One region of the Streptomyces sp. NPDC017979 genome, then DNA from elsewhere that is predicted to be linked to it. Evidence: riboswitches for the same ligand, from Rfam matches in the RefSeq annotation. Region 1 holds a riboswitch; the other holds the start of a gene.
What was found. A riboswitch is a leader RNA that binds a small molecule or an ion and turns the genes downstream of it on or off. The one in region 1 is predicted to bind cyclic di-AMP.
Positions count from the first base shown of each region.

Region 2: linked by a shared signal. The riboswitch ahead of ACH4E8_RS18620 (M23 family metallopeptidase) and the one ahead of ACH4E8_RS14420 (C40 family peptidase) in region 1 are both predicted to bind cyclic di-AMP.

Region 1 is NZ_JBIRGU010000004.1:331,400-334,579, reverse strand. It holds gene ACH4E8_RS14430 (8-amino-7-oxononanoate synthase) at 1-206, shown strand, start outside; gene ACH4E8_RS14425 (ATP-binding protein) at 371-802, shown strand; gene ACH4E8_RS14420 (C40 family peptidase) at 850-1,326, opposite strand; cyclic di-AMP (ydaO/yuaA leader) riboswitch at 1,330-1,526, opposite strand; gene ACH4E8_RS14415 (hypothetical protein) at 1,833-2,150, opposite strand; gene ACH4E8_RS14410 (ATP-dependent Clp protease proteolytic subunit) at 2,164-2,793, opposite strand; gene ACH4E8_RS14405 (PASTA domain-containing protein) at 3,066-3,180, shown strand, end outside.
Region 2 is NZ_JBIRGU010000006.1:141,924-145,103, forward strand. It holds gene ACH4E8_RS18615 (M16 family metallopeptidase) at 1-1,352, shown strand, start outside; cyclic di-AMP (ydaO/yuaA leader) riboswitch at 1,660-1,820, shown strand; gene ACH4E8_RS18620 (M23 family metallopeptidase) at 1,834-2,613, shown strand; gene ACH4E8_RS18625 (HPr family phosphocarrier protein) at 2,788-3,069, opposite strand.

The sequences.
Region 1 (3,180 bases):
CGCTGCGCTGGGCCGCCGACTGCCGTGCCGCCGGGCTGCGGGTGGGCTGCTTCCGCCCGCCGTCGGTGCCCGACGGGATCTCCCGGCTCCGGCTCACCGCCCGCGCCGATCTGACGGGGGAACAGATCGCCGCTGCGGTGGAGACCGTCGTGCGCACGGCGCCCCCGGGCGCGCGGGGAGTGTCCAAAAACGGCCTTGCGTCGTAGAGTTCACCGCTTCGGGCGATGAATCCCTACGCATCTTGGCGGATCGCCTCACCCGGTACCGCGATGAGTGGCAGTGTGGCGCGCGAAGCACTGTCCGCGGCCGTCCGCGCATCCATCGGCTACGAAGTCGGAGCACGGCCCCGGTGGAAAGGGACGACGTCGCCATGGCAGACCTCCAGGAAGCCGCCATCACCCTGCCGACCGAGCCCGCCTCGGTCTCCGTGGCCCGCAGGTTCGTCACCGGCGCCGTGACGGGGTGGGGGCTTCCCGCGGGGTCGGACGCCCTCGACACGATCCGGCTGATCGTCTCCGAACTCACCACCAACGCCGTGCAGCACACCTTCGGCCAGTCGCCCACCTTCCGGGTGGACGTGCTGCTGGAGCGGGACGATGAACTGCGCCTCGGGGTGACGGACAGCCACCCGAGGTGGCCCCAGCGGCTGCCCGCGGCCGTGCGCCAGGACAACGGCCGCGGCCTGGTCATCATCCGCAGCCTCACGGCGCACAGCCGTGGACGACTGACCGTCGAGCCGACCGCGGACGGCGGCAAGACGGTCTGGGTCACCCTGCCCTGGCCGGCCCGTCGAACCGACTGACCGACAGGCCGACGGCCCGGCGCGCTCGAAGCGTCAGCGGACCGCCGTCAGCGGACCCGGCCGTACGACACGCTCCTGCTCCAGATCTTGTCCAGCTTCACCCAGGAGCCCCGCTTGGGCGAGTGCCAGATCTTCCCCTTCCCGGCGTAGATCCCGACGTGGTAGACGCTCCGCCCGGAGTGGAAGAACACGAGGTCCCCCACCTTCTTGTTGGCGGTCGAGACCCGACGCGTGGAGTTGTACTGCTGTTGGGCGGTCCGGGGCAGCTTCTTGCCGGCCTTCTTGTACGAATAGAGCGTCAAGCCGGAGCAGTCGAAGCGGCGCGGGCCCGCCGCGCCCCACCGGTAGGGCGCACCCTTCTTGCCCGCGGCGACCTTGAGCGCCTTGCCCGCGTGTGCAGTTGCTGCCTGGGCCTCGGACGTGCCGCCCGGTACGAGCATCGAGCCACCGAGTGCGGCGAGGGTCAGCGCGGAAACCGCGCCCGCCCGGCCGATCAGGAACGGGACGTTCATCTGCGCAGTCATGCGCAACCCTTCGTCAGCCGCCTGTGAAGGGTGACCTGTCGGGTTCGGGCGGACGAAGGTGCCCGGCCGCTGTCGCGGCTTCACCCCGAGGAACGTCCGGCGCACCGGCCGTCCCGTACTGCTCGGGTCCTCCACTCCTGCCGAAGCACTCCTGTCGACCAGTCATCCGGAACGGCGGCAGGACTCGGCGTCCGTTCGGACCGCCCCGCCGAGGTGACGGGGGCTTGTCGTCCCAGGGATCTTGTCCCACGCAATGCCGGATTTCCGAGTCAAAACGGCGGTATGTGAGTTTCAACACGAATGCGCCATTCAGGTGGACGCGCCGCATTTTCCCGTCGGTTGTGGACACCGGGGGAGGCTCGTACCAGCACTGGAATAGGACATTCCGCTAGAGGGATCGTCGTCCCGCGCAACTTGAGCGTATCGACCGGAGATGTCGCGACTACATCAAACGAGGTATCCCGGTGGGAACCCGGATGGCGGTTGACGTGTCGGATGACGAGCCGTCACGGGGGTGACTCGTCAGGGATGGTGACCCGCAGGGCCCGCCGCTCGCCGTCGAGCACCCGCAGCGCCCGGGCGAGGGTGGCGGCGTGCAGGGCGTCCTCCCCGCGTTCGTGCATCAGCGCCAGGGCGTCTTTGACCGCGATCGCCTGCGCCACCAGCGCCTGGGCGGCGCGCAGCGAGGAGTAAGTGAGGTCGCCGCGGCTGGGGTTGATGCGTCCCACCAGGTCCACGACGCGCAGATAGCCGTCGATCAGGTCGGCCTCGGCGCGGGTCAGCGCCGGCAGCGGCGGCAGTGGCGGCGGTTCGGGACGGGGCACGGCGCGCCTCCCGTCAGCCGCGGCCGGCCAACGAGGACTTGCGGCTGCCGATCACGTGGTCCACCAGCCCGTACTCCTTGGCCGTCGCCGCGTCCAGGAAGGTGTCGCGCTCCAGGTCGGCCGCGACCTGCTCGGCGGACCGGTCGGTGTGCCGGGCGAACAACTCCACCATCAGGGCGCGCAGCCGCAGGATCTCCCGCGCCTCGATCTCCAGGTCCGACGGCATGCCCCGGGTCGGTTCGTCGAGCCCGGGCTGCTGGAGCACGATCCGCGCGCCCGGCAGGGCCAGGCGCTTGCCGGGGGCGCCCGCGGCCAGCAGCAGCGCCGCGGTCGAGACGGCCTGCCCGATGCAGGTCGTCTCGATGTCGCAGGTGATCACCTGCATCGTGTCGTAGATCGCGGACATGGCGCTGAGCGAGCCGCCCGGGGAGTTGATGTAGAGCGAGATCTGCCGCTCCGGCGCCGCGTACTCCAGGTACAGCAGTTGGGCGATCACGTCGTTCGCCGCGGTGTCGTCCACGGGCGTGCCGAGGAAGACGATCCGCTCTTCGAGCAGCTTGGCGTAGGGGTCGAGAGTGCGGTTCCCGTGCGCGGTGCGCTCGGTGAACTGCGGCAGGACGTATCGGGCGGCGGGCTGCATCACGGCGTACCTCTCGGTGGTTCTCGGCGGCGCGCTATCTGTGAGAAATGTACAGGACGTACAGAAGCGCAAAAAGAGGGCTGCCTCTGAAGGCGGCGGCTGGTTTGCTGGTCAGGGGGCATTTCTCGCGGTGCGTGCACGCGCCAGAGGTGAAGAGCGGCACGGAAACTCCACATGATGATCACGAATCCATCACCTTCTGTCGGTCGGCCTGTCTGCACCGATCCGGCGCGGTTAGGTTCGGGCCCTCGAAAGAACTTCCGTGGGGGGATCGCATGACGTGGGGCGGGCAGCCGCAGCAGGCGCCGTGGGGCGGGCAGGCTCCGAAGCCGCAGGGACCCGGCTGGGCGCGCAAGCGCTTCGTCATTCCCGGAGCTGCCGTCCTCTTCT
Region 2 (3,180 bases), on a different contig from region 1:
AGCCCGCGTCCGGGGAGCCCACCCCCTGGGCGTTCCCCGCGCCCGGGCGCGGACAGCTCGACAACGGCCTGACCGTGCTGCACTGTCACCGCCCCGGCCAGCAGGTGGTGGCGGTGGAGGTCATCCTCGACGCCCCGCTGGGCGCCGAGCCCGAGGGCTTCGACGGGGTGGCCACGATCATGGCCCGCGCCCTGTCGGAGGGCACCAAGACCCGGTCGGCCGAGGAGTTCGCGGCCGAGTTGGAGCGCTGCGGCGCCACGCTGGACGCGCACGCCGACCACCCCGCCGTCCGGGTCTCCCTGGAGGTCCCGGTCTCCCGGCTGCCCAAGGCGCTCGGGCTGCTCGCCGAGGCGCTGCGCGAGCCCGCGTTCGACGACGGCGAGGTCAAGCGGCTGGTCCGCAACCGCCTGGACGAGATCCCGCACGAGACGGCCAACCCGGGCCGGCGCGCCGCCAAGGAGCTGTACCGGCGGCTGTTCCCCGCCTCGCTGCGGATGTCCCGGCCCCGCCAGGGCACCGAGGAGACGGTCACCCGGATCGACTCGACGGCCGTACGGGCGTTCTTCGACGCCCACGTGCGACCGGCCACCAGCACCGTGGTCGTCGTCGGCGACCTGACCGGCGTCGACCTGGACGCGCTGCTCGCGCAGACGCTCGGCGCGTGGACGGGCGACACCGCCCCGGCGCACTCCCGGGCCGAGATCACCGCCGACGACACCGGGCGCGTGATCGTCGTGGACCGCCCCGGCGCGGTGCAGACGCAACTGCTGATCGGCCGGATCGGCGCGGACCGGCACGACCGCGTCTGGCCCGCCCAGGTCCTCGGCACGTACTGCCTGGGCGGCACCCTGACGTCCCGCCTGGACCGCGTGCTGCGCGAGGAGAAGGGCTACACCTACGGCGTACGGGCCTTCGCGCAGGTGCTGTCCTCGGCGCCGGACGGGTCGGGGGCCGCGCTGCTCGGCATCAGCGGCTCCGTCGACACGCCCAACACCGGCCCCGCGCTGGCGGACCTGTGGCAGGTGCTGCGCACGCTGGCCGCGGAGGGGCTGACGGACGCGGAGCGCGACGTCGCCGTGCAGAACCTGGTCGGGGTCGCCCCGCTGCGGTACGAGACGGCGGCGTCGGTCGCCGGCACCTTCGCCGACCAGGTCGAGCAGCAGCTTCCGGACGACTTCCAGGCGCAGTTGTACGCGCGGCTGGCCCAGACGGGCACCGTGGAGGCGACCGCGGCGGTCGTGAGCGCCTTCCCCGTCGACCGGCTGGTCACGGTGCTCGTCGGCGACGCGGCGCAGATCGCGGAGCCGGTGCGGGCGTTGGGCATCGGCGAGGTGACGGTGGTCAAGGGCTGACCGAGCCCTCTGACGACAGAGCCCCGGCGTCCGCGGACGCCGGGGCTCCGCCATGGGACCGTGCCGGCACCAGTCGTCACACGTCGGGCACACCGGCGCCATCGAACCGTCACCCGACGGCCGTGCGTCCGTTGCACGTTCGCCGTCCGAGCGTTGCATCTCGCCGCCGAATGTCCTTTTTGATGGGAACTCGGGCGACACGTGCTGTGGCATAGCCAACAAAGATCGTCGTTTGTTTGGCGAACGCGAGCGGGCCCGCCTAGCGTCGATCCGGCTGTTCGCCAGGAGCCCGCCGCACCCGCGGCACGGACAGTCATCGCCGAGTCCCCGCCGGGCGTGAGCCCAGGGGAGCCGGGGACCCAGATCCCCCGGGGTGAATCGGCCCCTCCGCGGCCTGCGGAGGAGCCGTAGGAGACCTTCCTCTCTCCGAACCCGTCAGCTAACCCGGTAGGCGAGAAGGAAGGAAAGGACCGGACCCGCCATGGCGTTCGCCCGCCCCACCGGGAAGCACCGTGCCCCCAGCCGCGTGACGCGCAGGAGCGCGAGCATCGCCGGCGCCGCGACCCTCGCCACCTCCGGGGTGATCGGCACCCTCGCGTCCCCCGCGTTCGCGACGGAGAACGAGCCGAGGAGCGACGCCGACACCGGATCGCTGAGCGCCGAGGACACCGGCACGCTCCAGATGCTGGCCGCCACCGACACCCTCGCCGAGCAGGTCACCGACCAGGCCGTGGACCAGAAGCGCGAGGCCGTCGCCCGCGCCGAGGCCGCGGCGGAGGCGAAGCGCAAGGCCGAGGCGGAGCGCAAGGCCGCCGAGCGGGCCGCCCGCGAGGCCGAGCGCCAGCGGCTGCTGAACTCCTACCAGCTGCCCGTCGCCGGCTCGCACGTCACCACCTCGTACCAGGCCAACAGCTCCCTGTGGTCCTCCGGCAGCCACAGCGGCATCGACTTCCACGCCTCCTCCGGCACCGAGGTCGTCTCGGTCGGCGCGGGCACCGTCGTCGAAGCCGGCTGGGGCGGCGCGTACGGCTACAACGTCGTCATCAAGATGCGGGACGGCTCGTACACCCAGTACGCCCACCTCTCGGCGGTCACCGTCGGCGAGGGGCAGGCCGTGATGCCCGGTCAGCAGATCGGTCGCGCGGGCTCCACCGGCAACTCCACCGGGGCGCACCTCCACTTCGAGGCCCGCTCCGGCGCCGACTACGGCTCGGACGTCAACCCGGTCGCGTATCTGCGCGCCCGGGGCGTGAACGTCTGACCCGGCGGATTCGCCTTTCGAAGTGCCCCGGTGCGCACCGCGCCGGGGCACTTCGGCTCTCCGTCGGCCGGCTCCCTGCTGGTCGTAGGGAACGACAGAGGCGCTGACCCGAAAGGATCAGCGCCTCTGGTGCGGCACGAGCCGCGTGCCCACGAAGGTCGAGCGAGAAGTGGCTCAGACCGTCTCCGGCAGTTCCTCCAGCCCTTCGGCGACCAGCTTGGCCAGCCGGTCCAGGGCGGCGTCCGCGCCGTCGGCTTCGGAAGCGAGGACGATCTCCTCGCCGCCCTGCGCGCCCAGGCCCAGCACCGCGAGCATGGAGGCGGCGTTGACCGGGTTGCCGTCGGCCTTGGCGATCGTCATGGGGACGCCGGAGGCCGTGGCGGCGCGGACGAAGATGGAGGCGGGTCGGGCGTGCAGGCCCTCGGCCCAACCGACGGTGACACGGCGCTCAGCCATGGTGTTGCCCTTCGAATCAGCTGTTGTCTAGACCAGTCCCGGTCAGTCTCTCACGACGCCCCGGGTGCTCCCACCGACCGTAGACCCGCGGCCGGCCCCCCTCCCGGCCGG